DNA from 2 places in the Luteipulveratus halotolerans genome. Region 2 is predicted to be linked to the other one. Evidence: predicted binding sites of a transcription regulator. Region 2 holds the regulator's gene; the other holds the start of a gene.
The links. The regulator LexA, encoded in region 2, represses DNA repair genes until DNA is damaged. The targets are predictions, from matches to a motif close to TCGAACANNTGTTCGA.
Positions count from the first base shown of each region.

Region 1: VV01_RS07070 (YbaK/EbsC family protein) is a predicted target of LexA. The motif match lies at 5,676-5,691, and genes of this name have one in related genera.

Region 1 covers NZ_LAIR01000002.1:1,363,381-1,370,666, reverse strand. Annotated here, with positions in the region: gene VV01_RS07105 (GlxA family transcriptional regulator) at 1-919, shown strand, start outside; gene VV01_RS07100 (DNA gyrase/topoisomerase IV subunit B) at 881-3,004, opposite strand; gene VV01_RS07095 (DUF7455 domain-containing protein) at 3,361-3,582, shown strand; gene VV01_RS07090 (DUF456 domain-containing protein) at 3,675-4,157, shown strand; gene VV01_RS07085 (DUF3040 domain-containing protein) at 4,232-4,645, opposite strand; gene VV01_RS07080 (SAV_6107 family HEPN domain-containing protein) at 4,875-5,339, opposite strand; gene VV01_RS07075 (hypothetical protein) at 5,366-5,653, opposite strand; gene VV01_RS07070 (YbaK/EbsC family protein) at 5,787-6,344, shown strand; gene VV01_RS07065 (methylenetetrahydrofolate reductase) at 6,354-7,256, opposite strand.
Region 2 covers NZ_LAIR01000002.1:1,191,030-1,198,315, forward strand. Annotated here, with positions in the region: gene VV01_RS06225 (AEC family transporter) at 1-831, opposite strand, end outside; gene VV01_RS06230 (LysR family transcriptional regulator) at 838-1,749, opposite strand; gene VV01_RS06235 (NAD-dependent protein deacetylase) at 1,896-2,759, shown strand; gene VV01_RS06240 (hypothetical protein) at 2,810-3,517, shown strand; gene lexA (transcriptional repressor LexA) at 3,527-4,243, opposite strand; gene VV01_RS06250 (LysM peptidoglycan-binding domain-containing protein) at 4,476-4,859, shown strand; gene VV01_RS06255 (methyltransferase domain-containing protein) at 4,882-5,742, opposite strand; gene nrdR (transcriptional regulator NrdR) at 6,085-6,585, shown strand; gene VV01_RS06265 (vitamin B12-dependent ribonucleotide reductase) at 6,609-7,286, shown strand, end outside.

The DNA of each region.
Region 1 (7,286 bases), 170 kb from region 2:
GTTGCACGGCTCGGCGGTGTACGACGTCACGGTCGCCACTCCCGGCGGCCGTCCGATCGAGTGCGGCAGCGGGCTCACGCTGCAGGCTCAGGCGACCCTGGAACGGCTGAACGGACCGCTCGACACCGTGCTGGTCTCCGGCGGCATCGGGCACGTCGACGCCGCGGCGGACCACCGGCTCGTCGCCCACGTACGCCGACTCGCCCAGGAGAGCAGGCGCGTCGCCTCCGTGTGCACCGGAGCGGGAGTCCTCGCCGCAGCGGGCCTGCTCGACGGCCGGCGTGCGGCGACCCACTGGTTCCAGGCCGATGACCTGGCCGCGACGTACCCGGCAGTGTGCTTCGACTCCGAGCCGATCTACGTGCGCGACGGCAACGTCGTGACCTCGGCCGGTGTCACCTCCGCGCTCGACCTGACGTTGGCGTTCATCGAGGAGGACGTCGACGCCGACCTGGCTCGCGGCGTGGCGCGGCACATGGTGACCTACCTGCAACGACCCGGCAACCAGGCGCAGATGAGCATGTTCACCAGCGCTCCGACCGCCTCCGGCGATGTGGTGCAACGGGTGGTCGACAAGATCACCGCCGACCCAGGAGCTGACCTGACCACCGCATCACTCGCGGACGAGGCCGGGGTGAGCGAACACCATCTCACCCGGCTGTTCCTGCACGACGTCGGAGTCACGCCCGGCCGGTTCGTACGCCGTGCGCGCACCGAGTCGGCAGCGCACCTGCTGGTCACGACCGGGCTCACCATGGACCGGATCGCCGGCCGGTGCGGCTTCGGGAGCGCGGAGTCGCTGCGCCAGGCGTTCGTGTCGCGCTACGGCGTCTCGCCCTCGCACTTCCGCCGTACGCAGGCCATGCGGCCCGACGGCCCCTCAGACGTCGATGCGCTCGCGGTCGAGGTCACCGGCTGAGGAGACGATGAAGTCTCGGCGCGGAGCCACGTCACTGCCCATCAGCAGTCCGAACACGTGCTCGGCGGCCTCCGCGTCGGCCATCGTGACGCGGCGCAGCGTGCGGTGGCGGGGGTCCATGGTGGTCTCGGCCAGCTGGTGGGCGTCCATCTCACCCAGACCCTTGTAGCGCTGCATCGGCTGCTTGATCGTGCGGCCCTTCTTCTGCAGCCCCGCGACCGTGCGGCGCATCTCCTGCTCGGAGTAGGTGTAGATCGTCTCGCCCTTGGCCCGGCCGCTGGCGGTCGTCTGGATGCGGTGCAGCGGCGGCACCGCGGCGTACACCCGGCCGGCCTCGACCAGCGGACGCATGTAGCGGAAGAACAGCGTGAGCAGCAGGGTGCGGATGTGGGCGCCGTCGACGTCGGCGTCGGTCATCAGGATGACCTTGCCGTAGCGGGCCATGTCCAGGTCGAACGAACGCCCCGAGCCCGCGCCGATGACCTGGATGATCGCGGCGCACTCGGCGTTCTTGAGCATGTCGCCGACCGAGGCCTTCTGGACGTTGAGGATCTTGCCCCGGATCGGCAGCAGCGCCTGGAAGTCGGACCTGCGGGCGTCCTTGGCGGTGCCGAGCGCGCTGTCGCCCTCGACGATGAACAGCTCGGTGCGGTCGGTGTCTGAGCTGCGGCAGTCCTTGAGCTTGCCCGGCAGCGAGGACGACTCCAGCGCGGTCTTGCGGCGCTGGGTCTCCTTGTGCTGGCGCGCGGAGATGCGCGACTTCATCTCGGCGACGACCTTCTCCAGCAGCTGGGCCGACTGCGCCTTGTCGTCACGCTTGGTCGAGGTCAGGCGCGCGGTCAGCTGCGACTCGACGACCTTGGACACGATCTGGCGCACGGCCGAGGTGCCGAGGACCTCCTTGGTCTGGCCCTCGAACTGGGGCTCGGCGAGCCGCACGGTCACGACCGCAGTGAGCCCGGCGAGGATGTCGTCCTTCTCGACCTTGTCGTTGCCGACCTTCAGCCGCCGGGCATTGACCTCGAGCTGCTTGCGGAACACCTTCATCAGCGCCTGGTCGAACCCGGTCTGGTGGGTGCCGCCCTTGGGCGTGGCGATGATGTTGACGAACGAGCGCACGTGCGTGTCGTAGCCGTTGCCCCAGCGCAGGGCGATGTCCACGCCGCAGGTGCGCTCGACCTCGGTCGGGGTCATGTGGCCCTTGGAGTCCAGCACCGGCACGGTCTCGGTGAACGTGCCCTCACCCTCCAGGCGCCACACGTCGGTCAGCGCCGGGTCGGCGGCGAGGAACTCGGCGAACTCGCTGATGCCGCCGTCGTGCTGGAAGACCTCCTCGTGCGGACCGTCCTCCCCCGGCGTGCCGGGCAGGCCGCGCTCGTCGCGGATCACCAGAGTGAGCCCGGGGATCAGGAACGACGTCTGCCGCGCCCGGGTGATGAGCCCGTCGTAGTCGAAGCCCGCGTCCTTGAGGAAGATCTGGTGGTCCGACCAGTAGCGGATGCGCGTGCCGGTGACACCGCGCTTGGCCTTGCCGATGACCCGCAGCTCGCTCCCGGCGGTGAACGGCTCGAACTCCGCGTCGGGGCTCGGGCCGTCCTTCGGGTCGTGGAAGACGCCCGGCTCACCGCGACGGAAGCTCATCGCGTAGGTCTTGCCGGCACGGTCGACCTCGACGTCCAGACGGGCCGACAGCGCGTTGACCACCGAGGCGCCCACACCGTGCAGACCACCGGAGGCGGTGTAGGACCCGCCGCCGAACTTGCCGCCGGCGTGCAGCTTGGTGAACACGACCTCGACACCGGTGAGGCCCGTACGAGGCTCGATGTCGACGGGGATGCCGGCACCACGGTCGGCGACCGAGACCGAGCCGTCCGCGTGCAGGACCACGGTCACGTGGTCGCCGCGGTCGGCCAGCGCCTCGTCGACCGCGTTGTCGATGATCTCCCAGAGGCAGTGCATCAGCCCACGGGTGTCCGTCGAGCCGATGTACATGCCCGGTCGCTTGCGGACCGCCTCCAGGCCCTCCAGGACCTGAAGGTGACGAGCGCTGTAGTCGGCCGGACGGGTCGTGGTGGTGATGGCCACGGATGGAGCTCCTGCGAGAGATCAGGGAAGGACGCGGCTTGCGTCGTGGGAAGGCTAGCCGCCCGCGCCGACACGCGGTCGCAGGCTCTCCGAGAAGCCGACGGCCGTTCTGCTCGCAGCGAACGGACCGGCGCGACACCCCGCCGATCCCGGCGGATCAGTGGCAAATGACGTGCGCCACACCCTGAGAAGGTGCGGCACGGGAATCGCCTGGCGTGCTTCACTGTTGGCACTTCCGAGACGACGGCACGGGCATCGGATGCAACGAATCCGCCGCCTGGATCGTCCAGGAAGTACGGCCCCTCGGGGCTTCGACCGCATTGGCGTCTCGGCGCCAGGACGAGAGGATGGCAGACATGACGACCGCTCTTGCCCCCACCCTGACTTTGGCGGACCGCTGCGATCGTTGCGGCGCTCAGGCCTTCATCCGCGCGCGCCTCACCGGCGGCAGCGAGCTGCTGTTCTGCGCCCACCACGGGCGCGAGCACCTCGACAAGCTCCGCGCCATCGCCGAGGAGGTCGTCGACGAGAGCGACCGCCTGCACGAGACGCCCGAGGCCGCACCGCAGGAGGTCTGACCTCTCGGCCCCACTCCCGTCCCAGAACCCCCACGCCGCTCCGGCCGCGTGGGGGTTCTGCTGTCCGACGACGGCCCGCTAGGTTTTCCGCCATGGAGCTCGTGACGGTCGCCGCTGCCGTTCTCATCGCCGCCGGGATCGTCGGGCTGGTCATCCCCGTCCTGCCCGGTCTGCTGCTCACGATGGGCGGAGTGCTCCTGTGGGCCGCCGACCGCGGTGACCGCACCGCCTGGGTGTTCTTCGGCATCTGCCTGGCGATCGCCGTCTTCGGCTGGACCGTGCAGTACCTCGTGCCGTCACGCCGGATGCGCGCTGCGGGTGTGCCGACCCGCACGCTCCTGGCCGGGGCCGTCTGCGCCATCGTCGGGTTCTTCGTGATCCCCGTCGTCGGCCTGTTCATCGGGTTCGTGCTCGGCGTCTACCTCGTGGAGCATCTGCGCCTGCGCAGCACCGCCGCAGCCTGGTCGGCCACGAAGATCGCGCTGCGTGGTGTTCTGCTCAGCATCGGCATCGAGCTCGCCGCGGCGTGCCTGGTGGCCGCGACCTGGGTCGTCGGACTGCTCGTGACCCGCTGACCCCACACGGTCCGGACAGCACGAAGGCCGCCCGTGGGCGGCCTTCGTGCATCTCCAGGGGGCGGAGCGAGGTCCTACCAGCCGTCCTGTCCGCGGCGGCGGTCCCAGCGCTGCTCCATCCGCTCCATGAACGTCCCGGCACCCTTGGTGCGCGCACCGCGCTTCTTGGGCTTGTCCTGGTGCAGCGTCACGTTGCCGTCCTCACCGACGGAGCCGAGCGTGCGACGGTGACCCGGCGTCACGGCGTACGCACCGCCGGCGACCATCACGGCGAAGCCGACGCCACCCAGCCAGATCTGCTGGGACATCACGCCGAGGATGACCATGCCGAGACCCACGAGGAGCACGGCGCCGCCGATGATCATGCGTCGCTTCGTGCGCTGGCGGGACGGGTCACTCACCATGTGTGAGGCGAATTTGGGGTCCTCGTCGTACAGGGCCTGCTCCATCTGGTCGAGCAGGCGCTGCTCGTGCTCGGAGAGCGGCACCGTTGACACCTCCCACGTTCCGAACGCTGTCGCGACGGTAAGTCATCCGGCCTCTGCGTGGCCGAAAGGCCTCAGCCGCGTGCTGGTCAGGATAGGTCTCCAGAATACGCCGCGGTAGTCAGCGGTGTGAATCGGTGGTGACCGAACTGACGGACGTCAGCTGTACGCGGCCGACCCGTCATCGGCTCAACGCACCGGATGCTGCGGAGGTGCCCCGTCGAACGGCGCCTCAGGGGCGGTTGACCGGGGTCATGCAACGGGTCACCGACGCCTGGACCGGCAGCCCGAGGTGACCGAGCACCAGATCGAGGAAGACCTCCGCCTGACGCACCAGGTCATCGGCCTCACGACTGGTCATCTCGACCGAGCCCCGGTCGACAGCCAGCTTGCGTCGGCCGGCGGCCGCCAGGAAGACCGACCACTCGGTGAGCTCAGGGGCGCACCGGGCGACGGAGTCCCAGACGCTGCGAGGTCGTGATCGCGCAGGCGCGGGTGCTTCGGCCGCGAGAAGAGCCGCAGCACCCCGGACGGCCGCCTGATGAGCCAGCCCGAAACGCTCACCTGCGCCCTGCGCATGGCACGCGGCACGCAGGCCGGTGCGTGACCGCTCCACGAGGTCCAGGACCGCACCCGTCACAGGCACAGGCGCCGTGGGCCGACCCCGTCGTGAGGTAGGTGCCGACGAGATGCTCATGGACCGCTCCCCTCTGCTGCGTGGCCTCAGGCGCCGACGACCCGGAGCGTCCAGCCCTGCTGCGCCGGGCCGCCCGTGCCGACGCGGGCGAGCTCGACCACCGCGCTGTCGCCGTCACGACCCGCGCTGGCCTCCACACGCCACACCACTGTCGGCTCCACCGGGCGAGAGGCGATCGGCAGTCGGTCCACCACTCGTCGTACGACCCACACGTGCTCGCCCCACACGAACATCACCGGCGCACTGGCCGGGCCCTGCTCGTCGTCGGTGCGCACCAGGACCTCGTGCGGACGCATCGTCTCGATCGTGGCCATGCCAGCCCTCCCTCACCCAATATCGAACATGTGTTCGATGTGATGTCTCGACACTAGCGCGCCGGACCGACACCGCCAACCCCTCGCCGAGAACCTGCGCGACGTGGACCCGGGATACCGCTACGGTCCTGCCATGTCCGAGGAGGACCAGGCCCAGCCCGCTCCACCGGAGCCCACTGTGCCGCCGACCACCGACAGCCGCGCGCTGAGCCGGCACGCCGCTGTGCTGCGAGTGCAGCAGGCCCTCGACGAGCAGGCAGCGTCCGCCCGGATGCTCGCTCTGCCCGAGCCTGCCCGCAGCGCACAGGCAGCCGCCGCACAGCTAGACGTCGAGGTGGGTCAGATCGCCAGCTCGTTGCTGTTCCGGGCGTACGGCCTCGACGGCCGGGACCATCCCCTGCTCGTCCTGACCTCAGATGCCCACCGCGTCGACCCGGTCAAGCTCGGCGTGCTCCTCGACCTCGACCACCTGGAGCTGATGGACGCCGAGTCCGTACGCCGCATCACAGGTTTCGCGATCGGCGGGGTGGCCCCGGTCGGATCGCTCACCCCGGTGGCAACCGTCGTCGACGTCGCCCTCAGCAGGTACGCGCAGGTCTGGGCGGCCGGTGGCCACCCGCGCATCGTGTTCGCGACGTCCTACGACGAGCTGCTGCGCATCACCGCTGGCCAGGCGGCCGAGGTCGCCTGACCGCAGCGGTCACTGGAGGTTGTCGAACACCTCGAGCGTCGCCGTGGAGCGGTTCATGGTGATGAAGTGGATGCCGGGCGCACCCTCGTCGCGCAGCCGCGTGGCGTGCTCGGTGGCGATGGCGATGCCCTCGGAGCGCACGGCGTCGGGGTCGTCCTTGACCGCCTCGATCCGGCGCACGACCTCCGCCGCCAGCGGCTGCCCGTTGAGAGCGGTCATGCGCTCGAGCTGACCGTGCCGAGTGACCGGCATCAGACCCGGGACGATCGGCAGGTCGCGACCGCGCGCAGCGACGAGGTCGCGCAGCCGCAGGTAGGAGTCGACGTCGGTGACCATCTGCGTGATGGCGAACTCCGCACCCGCGTCGGCCTTGCGCACCAACGTCTCGGCGTCCTCCTCCAGAGAACGCGACTCGGGGTGCTTGTCCGGGAACGCAGCCACGCCCACCGTGAAGCTGCCGAGCGAACGCACCAGCCGCACCAGGTCGTCGGCGTGGTCGAGGCCCTCGGGGTGGGCGACCCACGGCGCGTCGAGGCCGCCCTGCGGGTCGCCCCGCAGAGCCAGGACGTTGGAGATCCCGGCGGCGGCGTACTCACCGATCACCTGCCGCAGCTCGTGCACCGAGGAGCCCACGCAGGTGAGGTGGGCCATGGGGACGAGCGTGGTCTCGGCGGCGATCCGGCCGGTCACCCGGACCGTGCGGTCACGGGTCGAGCCGCCCGCGCCGTAGGTCACCGACACGAAGGAGGGGCGAATACGCTCGATGCGTCGCACCGACTCCCACAGCACGGCCTCGGCGGCGTCGTCCTTGGGCGGGAAGAACTCGAAGCTGTACGCGGTGCCCTCCTGCGCCAGCATCTGCGGGATCGAGACGGCGCCTGAACGGACGTTGCGACCAGCAGCGACAGTCATGCCGCCGATCGTAGACGCGCTCCCGGCACG
Region 2 (7,286 bases):
GTACCTCGTCGCGTAGACGAAGATGTTCTGCGCGGTCGGCAGGCTCGCGACCACGACCGCAGCGAGCAGGTCCTTGCCACTCATCCCGAACACTCCTGCAGCGAGCACCCAGGCCGCGACCGGCTGGACGACGACCTTGAGCAGCAGCACGACCCCCAGCTCGACGGCGGACCCGCCGGTGAGCGGCCGTGGGCCGAGCCGCAACGAGACCCCGTAGGCGAGCAGAGCCGCGGGTACGGCCATCTCGCCGATCATCGTCACCGGGTCGAGCACGACGGTCGGCGGCTTCCAGCCCGTGAGCGCGAGAGCCACTCCGAGGAAGCATCCGACCGTGATGGGGTTGCGCGCCGGCTGGGCGAGCACGCGCCACCACACGGGGCGCCGCCCGGAGGTCAGCGTGTCCAGGAGCGCGAACGCGACGGGCGTGAGCACGAGCAGCTGCATGAGCAGGATCGGCGCGATGGCCGCCCCGCTCCCGATGACGTACACCGCGATCGGCAGCCCGAGGTTGCCGGCATTGACGTACGCCGAGCACAGGGCTCCGATGACGGTCTCGGCGGCGGTGCGCCGCCAGATCAGGCGCGCGAGTGCGACATAGACGCCGGCCGCGACGACGACACTGCCGAACGCCACCAGGAGTCCGGGCGAGAACACGCGGTGCAGGTCAGCCTGGAGCAGCAGTGTGAACAGCAGGCACGGAGTGGCGATGAAGAAGACCAGCCGAGCCAGCAGCTGTTGTGACGCTGCGTCGAGAACGCCGGTGTGGGCCAGCAGGAAGCCGACCCCGATGACGGCGCCGATGACTCCGAATCCGTCGAGGACGCCGTGCATCCTCGGTCAGCAGGTGAGCTGGGCGGCTTCGTTGAGGGCCTCGAGCGTGGCCTGAACGGCCGGAACGCGTTGGAGGTCAGGGGTGGTCACGGCATGGACCGTACGACGGCTGGCCGGGTCGATCGGGAGCGTCACGACGCCGGGGTTGCTCGCGGAGCGCAGGATGAGGTCGGGCACGAGGGCGACGCCGAGACCCTCGGCGACCAGTCCGAGCACGGCGACGTAGTCCTCGGTCTCGAACGCCACCTCGGGCGCGAACCCCTCACGCGCAGCGAGGGAGAGCAGGTGTCCTCGACAGCGCGGGCAGCCGGCGATCCAGGGCTCCTGCGCCAGGTCGGCCATCTTGGCGGTCTTGGCCTGGGCGAGCGGATGGTCCTTGGAGACCGCCAGGCGGACCTCGTCGACGAGCAGCGGTCGGATCGTGAACGCGTCCAGGTCCTCCTCACCGCGGGGCAGCTCGTCGCCTTCGTAGGCGAACGCGACGGCGAGGTCGCACTCGCCGGCGCGCAGCGCCGCGAGCGACTCCGGCGGCTCGGCCTCGGCGAAGGTGACCTGCACGTCGGGGAAGCGCTTCTTGACCAGGGCCAGCGCACGGGGGACCAGGGTCGAGGAGGAGGACGGGAAGGCCATCAGTCGTACGCGACCCGAGCGCAGGCCCGCGATCGCGGCGACCTCGGCCTCGGCGGCCTCGAGCGCGGACAGGACGGGTCCGGCGTGGCGGGCCAGGACCGTACCCGCCTCGGTGAGACGGACGGTGCGGCCGAGGCGCTCGACCAGGACGGTGCCGGTGCGTTCTTCGAGTCGGCGCACCATCTGGGAGATCGCAGGCTGGGAGTAGCCCAGGGAGGCGGCGGCAGCGGTGAAGCTGCCCTCGTCGGAGATGGCGCGCATCACGCGTAGGCCGGCGGCATCGATCATGCAGATATTCTATAACTCTGAGTTACCGAGTGCCACTTGATGTGCTGCGGCCGTGATCCATGGCCTGGATCGTCCCCTACCCGCTGCGGGCTGTGCTCCCGTCCCCCGTCGCGGCGTCCGTCCCGACCGGGCGCGATACTGCGGGAGTGACCGACACGAGTGCGACCCGCCCGCAGGGGGTCGACGTCCGGACGTGGGAGTCGATGATCGAGCTCGTCCGCACGGGCGGGCTCGTCGGTCTGACCGGTGCCGGCCTGTCCACCGAGTCCGGCATCCCGGACTACCGCGGCCCGGACGGCGAACGTCGGATCACGCCGATGTCCGCCTCCGAGCTGCTCGGCTCGACGCAGGCGCGGCAACGCTACTGGGCACGCAGCTACGTCGGCTGGCGACGGTTCGCCCGGGCTCGACCCAACGTCGGTCACGAGGTCGTCGCTCGTCTTCAGCGCCGCGGCCTGCTCGGCACCGTGATCACCCAGAACGTCGACGGGCTGCACCAGGAGGCCGGCGCCACCGACGTCATCGAGCTGCACGGGTCGCTCGACCAGGTCGTGTGCATGACCTGCGGCGAGCACTACCGGCGTACGACGGTCGACGAGTGGTTCACCCTGGCCAACCCCGGGTTCGACCGTGACGTCGACGGCGAGATCCGTCCCGACGGTGACGTCGTCATCTCCGACGAGCTGGCTGCGACGTTCCGGCTGGTGCACTGCGTGATCTGCGGGTCGGACAAGCTCAAGCCCGACGTGGTGATGTTCGGTGAGTCCGTCCCCAAACCGTTGGTGGAGCGGTGTTTTCGCGAGGTCGAGGCGTCGCGCGGTCTGCTCGTCCTGGGCTCCTCGCTGATGGTGATGTCGGGCTACCGGTTCGTACGCCGCGCCGCGCGGCTCTCCCTGCCGGTCGCCGTGGTCACGCGCGGACGCACCCGCGGTGAGGCCGAGACGACCATCAAGGTCGACGCTCCGCTGGGTGCGACGCTGCAGGCCCTCGAGGCCGCGCTCGATCAGTAGGGTCGACCGCACAGGGGTTCGACCGGAGCCTCGGCGAACGGGACGGACCCATGCAGCAGCCCACCTGGACCGATCTGATCAACCTGATCCGTGCCGTGCTCAGCTGGCCCGTCGTGGTGCTCGTCGTGCTCCTGGTGTTCAGGGACAAGGTGAGGGGCCTCATCGACCGCATGACCAAGGTCGACAGCCCGATCGCGTCCGCGGAGTTCGTGCGCGAGCTCGAGGGTGCCGAGCGCAGCAGCGCCAGCGCCGTCGGCAACCGCGAGCCGTTCTCGCCGGCAGGTCCGGCCACGTCGCCGACTGCGCCGCCGACTGACCGGCCGGCCGGCGACGGGGCCACCGCACCGGAGGCGGACGCCGAGCCCGTGCCACCGAGTACGCCTCACCGGCCGTTGCCCCCACCGATGCAGTACTGGCCGGTGCCGCCCGAGCAGGAGGGCCGGCTTCCGCACGAGTGGGACGTCCTGGGCCGGAGCAACCCCTCGGGACTGGTGATCCGTTCGTGGGAGCAGCTGGACCACCACATCAATGCGGTCGCCCGCGCGCACGACGAGTCGATCAGGACCCGGTCCCGCCTCGAGGACTCCTTGGAGACGCTGCGGCGACACGGCCTGGTCAACGACGCCTACGTCGAGGCCGCCATTGCGCTGCGCAACGGGCGCAACATGGTCGCCCACGACGCGCAGGTGCCACGCAGCGGAGCCGCGATGGCGTACGCCACCACGGCCCTGGACCTGCGCCGCAAGCTGATCGGCTGAGTCCCCGCCTCAGACCTTGCGCAGCACCGCAGTCACGCGACCGAGGATGGTGGCGTCGTCGCCGTCGATGGGCTCGTACGCGTCGTTGTGAGGCATCAGCCACACCTTGCCCTTGGTGCGCTTGAACGTCTTGACCGTCGCCTCGTTGTCGAGCATCGCCGCCACGATGTCACCGTTGTCGGCGGTCTGCTGCTGATGGACCACGACCCAGTCGCCGTCGCAGATCGCGGCATCGACCATCGAGTCGCCGACGACCTTGAGCAGGAACAGGTCACCCTCGCCGACGACCTGACGAGGCAGGGGGAAGACGTCGTCGACGACCTCCTCGGCGAGGATCGGGCCCCCGGCGGCGATCCGACCGACGACCGGGATGAACGAGGGCTCCGGCTGCTCGTCGTTGATGCCGGTCTCGTCGATCGAGGACTCCTCGGCGGCACCGACCGCCTGCCCGCGGTATCCGCGCTGGCGCTTGCCGAGGTCGGGGGAGACGACCTCCATGGCACGCGGTCGCATCGGGTCGCGACGCAGGTAGCCCTTGCGCTCGAGCATCGAGAGCTGGTGAGCGACCGAGCTGGGTGACGTGAGCCCGACGGCCTGGCCGATCTCACGCATGCTCGGCGGGTAGCCGCGGCGGTCGATCGAGCTGCGGATGACCTCCAGCACCTTGCGCTGGCGCGTGGTCAGGCTGTGGCTGTCCGGCTCCGGCATCTCATGGATCTTGGCCATCTCGGCGTCCTCGTTCCCCGTGGGTCTGCGGCCGGACGCCCTGGGAAATCAGGGGCTGTCGGTGGTCGCTGGTTCAGTCCTGTTCTGTGAGAGCAGCCTATGGAGTTCGGACACAGTTCTCAAACACCTGTACGACGTATGTCGCGTCGCACAACCTGGACTTGTTCGAACACCCGTGCTACAACTCGTACAAGCGTTCCATCGCACAGGTGTTCGTCTCGAGGAGGATGTCATGAGTGCAGTCACCGCATGGGAGGTTCCCCAGCGTGCTCCCGCGGCGCCCCAGGTGCGACACCTCAGGGTCGTTCCCGACCTGCTGACCCGGGCCGGGCAGCCCCGGCTGCGCCTGACCGCGCGTGGTCGTCTCGTGCTGGCTCTGGCCGGCGTGATCGCGGCGCTCGGAGTGATCATGGCGTCGGCCGCGATCGCAGCCGGTCCGACCCCGTCTACGTCCACCGTGACGGTGGCCGAGGGGCAGACGTTGAGCGAGATCGCTCACGCCCGGTTGCCGGAGCTGCCGGTGGGGGAGGCGGTCGTGCGCTTCCAGCTGGCCAACGGTCTGAGCTCGCTCGAGGTCAACGCAGGGCAGACCCTCGTGGTCCCCAGCGGGTCGTGAGTCGACGCGAACGACGTGGGTGTCAGGCCTGCTGCAACCAGTAGTGCCGAGCCTTGGGGCCGGTGGCGCCGTGGTAGCGGCGGCTGTGCTCGGCGGTGCGGACCAGCTTGAGGCCGATCCGGGGGAACAGCTCGACGAGGTCGTCGTGGCGTACGACCATGGGGTGCATCTCGTCGGTCACCGTGTCGTGCATGTCGAACGACACGAAGGCGGTGGCACCGGGCTTGAGGTAACGGCCGATGTTGCCGATCGAGGTGGCGAGGTCGTACCCGTGGTCGAGAGCGTTGATCGAGACGACGAGGTCTGCGCGTCCCTCGACCTCCGGGACGAAGGTCTCACCGGGCACCGAGTAGACCTCGGTGGCTCGGGTGAGGTCGCTCCAGGCGACCTGCTCCATGTACTGGTCGGCGAGCGGCTCGATCGCGATGATCGACGCGCCCTCGAACCACAACGAGCGCAGTCGCGAGCCGGCACCGACGTCGACGACCGTGCGGTCGCGCCAGCCCTCGGGGCTGAAGCCCATCTCGCGCCACTCTCCGTCGATGACTGGCCACCACTGCTCGTCGTGCTGCCGGAACGTGTCATGCACGTGGAACCCGAGCTCGCCCACCTGGGCCTTGGTGCGCCAGGAGTCCTGGTCGGAGGTGCCCGCCGATGGGCTCGGCGTGGCGTCGGATGCTGTGGGTGTGAGCGCTTCGACGCGCGTGCGCAGCTCGGCGATGGTGGCGTCCTGCTGCGTCTGCCGTGCTAGCAGCCGATCGAGCAGGTCGGCCTGGCGCTCGCTGTGCGCGATCAGTCGGTCGAGCTTGTCGTCGTGGGCGCGGGCGATCGTGCGTGCCAGTCGGTCGCCGCGGACTCGCTTCAGCTCGGCTCTCCACCCCATGCCTGTGCATCGTAGCCGCGCCCTGCGCGCCCCGCGAGGGGTGCGGCGACGCGCCGTGTCGAGGCGTGGCGAGCCCCTGACCTGCACGTTTGCGGGCCGCCGCAACACGACCCCGACCGGGTGTTGCATCGTAGGTCCGCGACGACTTAGCATCCCTACATCTAGTAGTTACACGGCTGTAAGTCATCCACATCTAGTCCCCAAGCTGTCCACCGGATATCCACAGGAGCCGGCTGTGAGGGGGTCTCCCGCTGCGGTTGCCCGGGCATTCCTATGCCCTCGTGACTGTTGTCGGAAGGGTGGCTGGGGTCGTGGCGACGCCGTCGAGAGGAAGTGGGTGTCATGCACTGTCCGTTCTGCCGGCACACCGACAGCAGGGTGGTCGACAGCCGCACCAACGAGGACGGCACCTGCATCAAGAGGCGCCGCCAGTGCCCGAGCTGTGGCAAGCGGTTCTCGACCGTCGAGAACGCCAGCCTGACCGTCGTGAAGCGGTCGGGGGCGAGTGAGCCGTTCGCGCGGGGCAAGGTCATGAGCGGTGTGCGCAAGGCCTGCCAGGGCCGGCCGGTGAGTGATGACCAGCTCGCCCTGCTCGCGCAGCAGGTCGAGGAGTCGATCCGGGCCAAGGGTGTGGCCGAGATCGACGCGCACGACGTCGGGCTGGAGATCCTCAGCCCGCTGCGGCAGCTCGACGAGGTCGCCTACCTGCGGTTCGCGAGCGTCTACCAGGCGTTCGACTCGCTGGAGGACTTCGAGTCGGCGATCACGCTGCTGCGCATCGAGGCCCAGGGGGCCTCCCAGGACGACACGACCACTGTCAGTGGTCAGCGAGACGATCAGTGAGTACGAGGAGAGGGAGAGTCACCATGACCGAGACGGCGCGCACGCAGTCGCAGGCTCGTCGCAGGACCAAGGGCGTGAAGGTCGAGAGGATCTTCACCCAGCCAGGTGTGCACCCCTATGACGAGGTGACCTGGGAGTCGCGCGACGTCGTCCAGCAGAACTGGAAGACGGGCGAGACGATCTTCGAGCAGCGCGGTGTGGAGTTCCCGGACTTCTGGTCGCTCAACGCCTCGACGATCGTCACGACCAAGTACTTCCGTGGGGCGCTGGGCTCCGACGTGCGTGAGAAGAGCCTCAAGCAGCTGATCGACCGGGTCGTCCTGACCTACGTCAAGGCCGGCAAGGACCACGGCTACTTCCGGTCCGACGACGACGCCGAGATCTTCGAGCACGAGCTGACATGGGCGCTGCTGCACCAGGTGTTCGCGTTCAACTCGCCGGTGTGGTTCAACGTCGGCACCAAGAGCCCCCAGCAGGTCTCGGCCTGCTTCATCCTGTCGGTCGACGACTCGATGGACTCGATCCTCAACTGGTACAAGGAAGAGGGGTTCATCTTCAAGGGTGGCTCCGGCGCCGGCCTCAACCTCTCGCGCATCCGCTCCTCCAAGGAGCTCCTCTCCAGCGGTGGTACGGCCTCGGGCCCGGTGTCGTTCATGCGCGGTGCCGACGCCTCGGCGGGCACCATCAAGTCCGGTGGCGCC